Regions from separate parts of the Oryzibacillus soli genome, predicted to be linked through region 1. Evidence: predicted binding sites of a transcription regulator. Region 1 holds the regulator's gene; the other holds the start of a gene.
The links. The regulator Rex, encoded in region 1, represses fermentation and respiration genes when NADH is low (regulators of the CRP and FNR family bind a similar motif). The targets are predictions, from matches to a motif close to TTGTGAAATATTTCACAA.
Positions count from the first base shown of each region.

Region 2: the regulator Rex is predicted to act here: its motif matches at 1,291-1,308, upstream of qoxA (cytochrome aa3 quinol oxidase subunit II).

Region 1 covers NZ_JBPPGJ010000005.1:112,882-116,305, forward strand. The annotation lists gene dinG (ATP-dependent DNA helicase DinG) at 1-1,577, shown strand, start outside; gene ACSEXW_RS08225 (redox-sensing transcriptional repressor Rex) at 1,574-2,197, shown strand; gene ACSEXW_RS08230 (DUF47 domain-containing protein) at 2,257-2,880, opposite strand; gene ACSEXW_RS08235 (amidohydrolase) at 3,105-3,424, shown strand, end outside.
Region 2 covers NZ_JBPPGJ010000016.1:13,863-17,286, reverse strand. The annotation lists gene ACSEXW_RS20415 (YecA family protein) at 1-589, shown strand, start outside; gene qoxA (cytochrome aa3 quinol oxidase subunit II) at 1,440-2,396, shown strand; gene qoxB (cytochrome aa3 quinol oxidase subunit I) at 2,386-3,424, shown strand, end outside.

The sequences.
Region 1 (3,424 bases):
GGGCCAAGAACCAGTCCCATATGGCGGACTTGGTCATAACCAATCACTCGCTGCTGTTTACCGACGTAAAGGCGGAAAATCGTCTGCTGCCCGGTTATGAGCATCTGATCGTTGATGAGGCTCACCATCTGGAGGAGGTCGCCAGCAAGCATCTGGGCTTGGAGCTTCACTATTTCTCCATGGTGCACACCTTGACTTGGTTGTACAAGGATAACAAGTCCGGACTTCTGCCTACCGTGACCATCCGTCTTCAGCAGGAAGCGGACGGCTCCGAAAAAGCGGCCAAATGGCTGCGCACCATACACGACATCGAGGAGCAGCTCGTGGAAGCCAAGGAGCATTGGGACGAGCTGGCTCAAGTGCTCTATGATCTGATCGGGACCGGAGCGGCGGATGCAGGGGCTACCGAGGGTGGTCAGCTGGTGTACCGGGTGAAGCCGGACTCGCTGCCTAGAAGCTGGGATACCCTACGGGTCATCGAGGACAACCTCTACATCGGTCTGGGGGAAGCGGTCAAGCTGCTGGACCGGCTGCTGTCCGATTGGAAGGATGTCCAGGAGGAGCTGGGCATCCAGCACTTGGTGACGGACCTGAACGGCGCCTCCAAGGATCTGGCGCGCCATCGGGATACGCTTCACGTGTTCATGCAGATGCAGAACAAGGATGATGTCTACTGGCTGGAGGCCAGCCCACAGTTCAAGAGCAAGTCCGTTCAGCTGATGTCCGTACCGGTAGATGTGAGCGGAATGTTACGGCAGTTCTTTTTTGACGCCAAAAAGAGTATAATATTGACATCCGCAACCTTGTCCGTCGACAAGAAATTTCATTATACTTGCGAACAGCTGGGACTTAAGCCGGAGGATCCCTCCGGGAAGCTGAAGACCGTCCTGCTTCCGTCGCCTTTTCAGTACCGGCAGCAGGCGCTGTTGGTGGTGCCGCGGGATTTTCCGAATATCAAGGGAAATTCCGGCGAAGCCTACTTCGTAGAGAAGCTGACGGAGTCGCTGCGGGAGGTGGCGGTGTCCACCGGCGGCCGGATGCTGGTTCTGTTCACGTCTTACCGGATGCTGAAGGCCGTCCATCAACGGTTGAAGGAGGAGCTGGCTCCTTCCGGCATCCAGGTTCTGGGCCAGGGCTTGGACAGCGGGAACCGCAGCAAGCTGACCCGAATGTTCAAGGAGCATGCCGCCAGCGTTCTGCTGGGAACCAGCTCCTTCTGGGAAGGCGTGGATATTCCGGGCAATGCCCTGTCGTGTCTCGCCATCATCCGGCTTCCGTTCCAGCCGCCGAATCATCCGCTGGTGGAAGCCAAGTGCGAGGTATACAAGAAAAATAACCAGAATCCGTTCATGAAATATTCCGTGCCCCAAGCGGTGATCCGCTTCAAGCAGGGCTTCGGGCGTCTGGTTCGCACCGCGACGGATAAGGGTATCGTCATCGTTTATGATACCCGGGTGATCGACACGGCATACGGCAAGCATTTTCTGTACTCCTTGCCGGGGCCGAAGATTGAGCACATGACCACGGCCCAGCTGGTGCCGCGGATTACCGAATGGATGGGAGGGGAAGAGCAGTGAAGACCGAGAAAATTTCCGAAGCGGTAGTACGCCGTTTGCCGGTTTATCTTCGATTCCTGAACGAATTGAATATAAAGAACGTACAGACCGTTTCTTCCCAGGACTTGGGAAACAAGCTGGAGCTGAATCCGGCCCAGATCCGGAAAGACCTGGCCTATTTCGGCGAATTCGGCAAGAAGGGCATCGGGTATGATGTCAATTACCTGATCGAGAAGATTCGGCAGATTCTGAAGCTGGACCAGAACATTGCCGTCGCTCTGGTCGGAGCCGGTAACCTGGGCCGAGCCCTATGCAATTATAACGTCTATCTGAAGGACAACATGAAGATCGTCTCCGTCTTCGATTCGAGCCCGGACAAGGTGGGGACCGAGATTAACAACCTGAAGGTGCAGCCCATGGCCCAATTGGCGGAATGCATCCACCGGGACGGAATCCGGATCGGGATCATCACCGTACCTGCGGCAGACGCCCAGAACGTGGCGGATGAGTTCGTACGCGGCGGCGTGGAAGCGATCCTGAATTTCGCGCCGGCCATCATCAAGGTTCCGTCGGATATCCGGGTGCATAACGCGGATTTCACCACGGATCTGCAGAGCTTGGCGTACTACCTCGACGAATAGAGGGAACCCATAAGAAAAAGGCTCTCCGATGATTATCGGGGAGCCTTCTTTGTGGAAACTTATGCGTATTTCAGTACGACGCCGTCCAGAATGTCCGCTACGTTCTCGCAGGCATCGGTGGTTAGCTCCAGCTGCTCGTACATTTCCTTCAGCTTGAAATCGTGGTACGGGTCCTTCGGATTGCGGAAGATCTCCCGGATGCCTTCGCGCAGCAGACGGTCGCCTTCGTTCTCCATGCTGTTGATCTTCACGGTGAATTCGGTGATCTGCATGTACTTCTTCTTGGACAGGAGCTTCACGCTGTCCAGAATGTATTGGCAGGCGTTAACGAGCACAGCGGAGAATTCTTTCATGTAGTGGTCAGTCTTCTCGACATTCAGGTAATCGAATCGGGCGATGCATTCCTCGATGCCGTCGATGACGTCATCCATCTTACTGGCGAGAGCAAGGATATCTTCACGGTCAATGGGCGTGATGAAGACTTTGTTCAAGCCGCGGAAGATGGAGTGGGTGATGGTATCCCCCTTATGCTCCAGGTCGCGCAGCTCTTGAAGAAAAGCCATAGGGCTTTCGGTTCCCATCATCGCCTGTCGGAATACATGGGCCGCTTGCAGAGTGTTCTCGGCGGATTGGGTGAGCAGCACGTAGAAATCTTCGTCTTGTTTCTTGTTGGTTATCGCCATGTCCAAAACCTCCAAGGCTTGCCTTACCGGCGAAGCCTAATCTAATTGTCCATAACTCTTAAAATACCATATCCTCTCAACATTATGCAATGGAGCGAACCATGAACTTTGTTCCGGTGGTGAAAGACGATGCCGGCAGTTCTTGATTTATGACCCGTTCTCATTGTAGAGTGGAAGAAGCAGGCAGAAGCTTGGATACCCCTAAGGAAAGGATCGATACGTTCATGTCACGGATGATCGTGAAGAATGGCATTTTTGTCACGGCGGATGCTGCACGTCCGTTGGTGAAAGGATATATCGCCGTCGAGAACGGCCGCATCGCCGCATTGGAGGAGGGGGAGTACACCCCGTCCGGAGCGCAAGAGGAGATTGTGGACGGCAAGGGACGTCTGTTCATGCCCGGCTGGGTCAATACCCACTGCCATGCCGCTATGTCTCTCCTCCGGGGCATCGGCGACGATCTGGCCCTTCAAGTCTGGCTGCAGGAGAAAATGTGGCCGAACGAAGCCAAATTTACGGCACAGGATGTGAAGGCGGGAACCCT
Region 2 (3,424 bases), on a different contig from region 1:
ATCCTTCTACTATCATTTTGACGTGGAGGATCCGGAGCAGGTGCTGCGCGAGCAGAGGAAGCGTCCGGAGCTGAAGCTTCGCGCGCTGACGCGATCCATGGCCTACGAGTCGGGTGCACGGAACTATAATGATGAGAACCCGGAGTTTAAGCAATTCCTCCGGTTTTTGCGGGCGCATTATGAGCTCACGGTGGAGGAAGCGGAGGAGACGGTGGTCCAGTCGGTATACGCCTTCCAGAACGGGGAGCATCCCGGTCAGGTGGTCCATCTGTTCCGCAATGAGTTCGAGCTGATGGACAAGGCGGATGTGGAAGGCTTCATGGAGCACCTGGTGAGCTTGTTTAATGGTACCCGGATGTGGGTGCTGAAGGGGCATACGCCGCGTGAGCTGGGGCTTAAGGAGCGAGGGACCGCTGTGGGGGTCAAAAATAGTCCTGCCGCAAGAGCCGGCTCCGGCTCCGGTAATGTCATCCACTTCCCGGGAGGGGCATCTCCCGCCACCGCTGCTGCGAAGCCTACCGCGCCCGGACGCAATGACCCCTGCCCCTGCGGCAGCGGGAAGAAATATAAGAAGTGCTGCATGAGCTGACAGGTGTGTGCAGCCCATACGGCAGGGCCGTCCCCGGCCGGCTCATGGCCGGGGACGGCTCTTTTTTGCGGAAAGAATAAGCATGGCTCCGAGGCCTTATCGCAACCAAAGGCAGAAATGCCTTTGAATGCGATAAGGCCTCGTTTTTAACGAGATCAAAGGCAAATATGCCGCTCATTCACTCAAAGAAGGGAAAAGGGAATTCCTATTCCCCAATCAACGGCAAATGTGCCTTTCATCGAGTCTGATGTAGATAAACATGAGGAACCAAAGGCAATTTTGCCGTTGATCAGACAAGGAGCTACATGTGCCATTAGGCGCCGAAGGAAAAATGAAGGCCACTGGTGGCCTATAATGGGTCGATTCACACCCTCCGCCGGGATCAAGGCCGTGTACGGCCTTAAATCACTGCTCGCCCCGGCCGGAAAGCTTCGGCCTACATGGATCCATGCCCGCCGCCGCCCCCAATTAGGCCGCTGCAGCATCAGGCCTCGCCCCGCTCCAAAAGCCCGCCGCTGCGCGCTTCTGCGCAAACATTTTACCCCGTTATTTCTACACCCGGCCAACAACTTGCAGTATTAATTAACCAAATTCTGCCTTCTCGAATCTGTAACATTCTTTTCAGACATTTCGTGTTATTATCTTTAGTACATAAGGGCCAAGTGATAAAAATCACAAAAACGGCGATAAATTTGAACGATATGTGAAATTTTTCGCAAAATTAAGCGATGTGTACCCGGTTTCGCATTGACAAAGCCGGTCACCCCTGTTACTTGCCCCTTCGAGTACCCTTGGCAAGCTGTATTTTATGACCTGAAACATCCCAAGCCAACAAAAGGAGAGAAGACAGATGAAGCACACAAGGCTATGGTCGCTGGGAGCAATCCTGTCGGTTGTGCTGTTCCTGAGCGGCTGCGAATCCAACCTTCTGGTGCTGGAGCCGAAGGGCCCCAATGCCAGGGCTATTGCGGACCTCATTAACTGGTCGCTGGTGTGGATGGCGCTCGTTGTCGTCGTTGTCGTCAGCCTGTTCGTCTATATCGTGTGGAAGTACCGGGAGAAGCCCGAGAATATGGATTACGAGCCTCCGGAGGAGCACGGCAGCACGATCCTAGAGATCGTCTGGACGGCCATTCCGATTCTGATCGTCATCGCCCTGACCATTCCTACGGTGAAGACCCTATACGCCCTCGAGAAAGTGCCGGAGGGCTATGAAGACAAGAAGCCCATCGTCATCCACGTGACCTCGGCGGACTGGAAATGGATCTTCAGCTACCCGGAGCAGGGCATCGAGACCGTGAACTACGTCAACATCCCGGCCGGCGTACCGGTGGATTTCCGCCTGACCTCCGCCAGCACCATGCAGTCCTTCTGGGTACCCGCCCTGGGCGGCCAGAAGTACACCATGGGCAAGATGGAGACGCAGCTGTATCTGACGGCGGACCAGCCGGGCTCCTACTTCGGCCGCAACACCAACTTCAATGGCCGCGGCTACGCGGATATGGAGTTCGAGGTACTGGCCCAAAGCCAGACCGAGTTTGACAAATGGGTCAGCGAAGCGAAGAGCACCGCTCCCAAGCTGACCGAGGACCAGTACGCAGACCTTCTGAAGCCGACGCACCTGGGACGCATGACCTTCTCCAATACGCATCTGGCCTGGGTAGATCACGCGCAGATGGATTCCAAGACCTACACCTATCCTGAGCTGTACCGCATCCATGGCTACCCCGGCAAAGTCTTCGAGGATCCTGAAGCCGGCAAGGCCCCATCCACCACCGGAGGTGAGAATCATGCCCATGGGCATTAAGTGGAACGAGATTCTGATCACCGGCGATCCGTTGATCGTCGGCTCCCAGATCGCCATCCTGTTAAGCTCGATCGGCATCGTGGCCGGTCTCACATATTATAAGAAGTGGAAATACCTCTGGACCGAATGGCTGACCACGGTCGACCATAAGCGGATCGGGATCATGTACATCCTGGCGGCCGTGCTGATGTTCTTCCGCGGCGGCATGGACGGCCTGATGATGAAGGTGCAGACCTCCCGTCCCGAGATGAAGTTCCTGGACGCCCAGCATTACAATGAGGTCTTCACGACTCACGGGGTCATCATGATCCTGTTCATGGCCATGCCTTTTCTTATCGGACTGATGAATGTCATCATCCCGCTTCAGATCGGCGCACGAGACGTAGCGTTCCCGCAGCTGAACGCACTCAGCTTCTGGCTGTTCTTCGCCGGCGCCATGCTGTTCAACCTTAGCTTCGTCGTCGGCGGCTCGCCGGACGCAGGCTGGACCTCTTACTTCCCGCTGGCGGGCAAGGAATACAGTCCGGGCATCGGGAACAACTATTATGCCGTCGCGCTTCAGATTGCCGGTATCGGCACGCTGATGACTGGCATTAACTTTATCGTTACGATCCTCAAGATGCGGACCAAGGGCATGACCCTGATGCGGATGCCTATGTTCACCTGGACCACACTGATCACGTCCGTCATCATCGTCGCCGCGTTCCCGATCTTCACTGTGGCGCTGGCGCTTATGACCTTCGACCGTCTGTGGGGCACTCACTTCTTCACCCTGTCGGCAGGCGGCATGGATATGCTGTGGGCCAACCTGTTCTGGCTGTGGGGCCACCCCGAGGTGTATATCGTGGTGCTGCCGGCGTTCGGGATCTTCTCGGAGGTCATCTCCACCTTCTCCCGCAAGACCCTGTTCGGCTACAAATCCATGATCGTCTCCATCGTCGGTATCGCCTTCTTGAGTATGGTGGTTTGGGTTCACCATTTCTATACGATGGGCGCCGGACCGGCGGTGAACTCGGTCTTCTCCATCA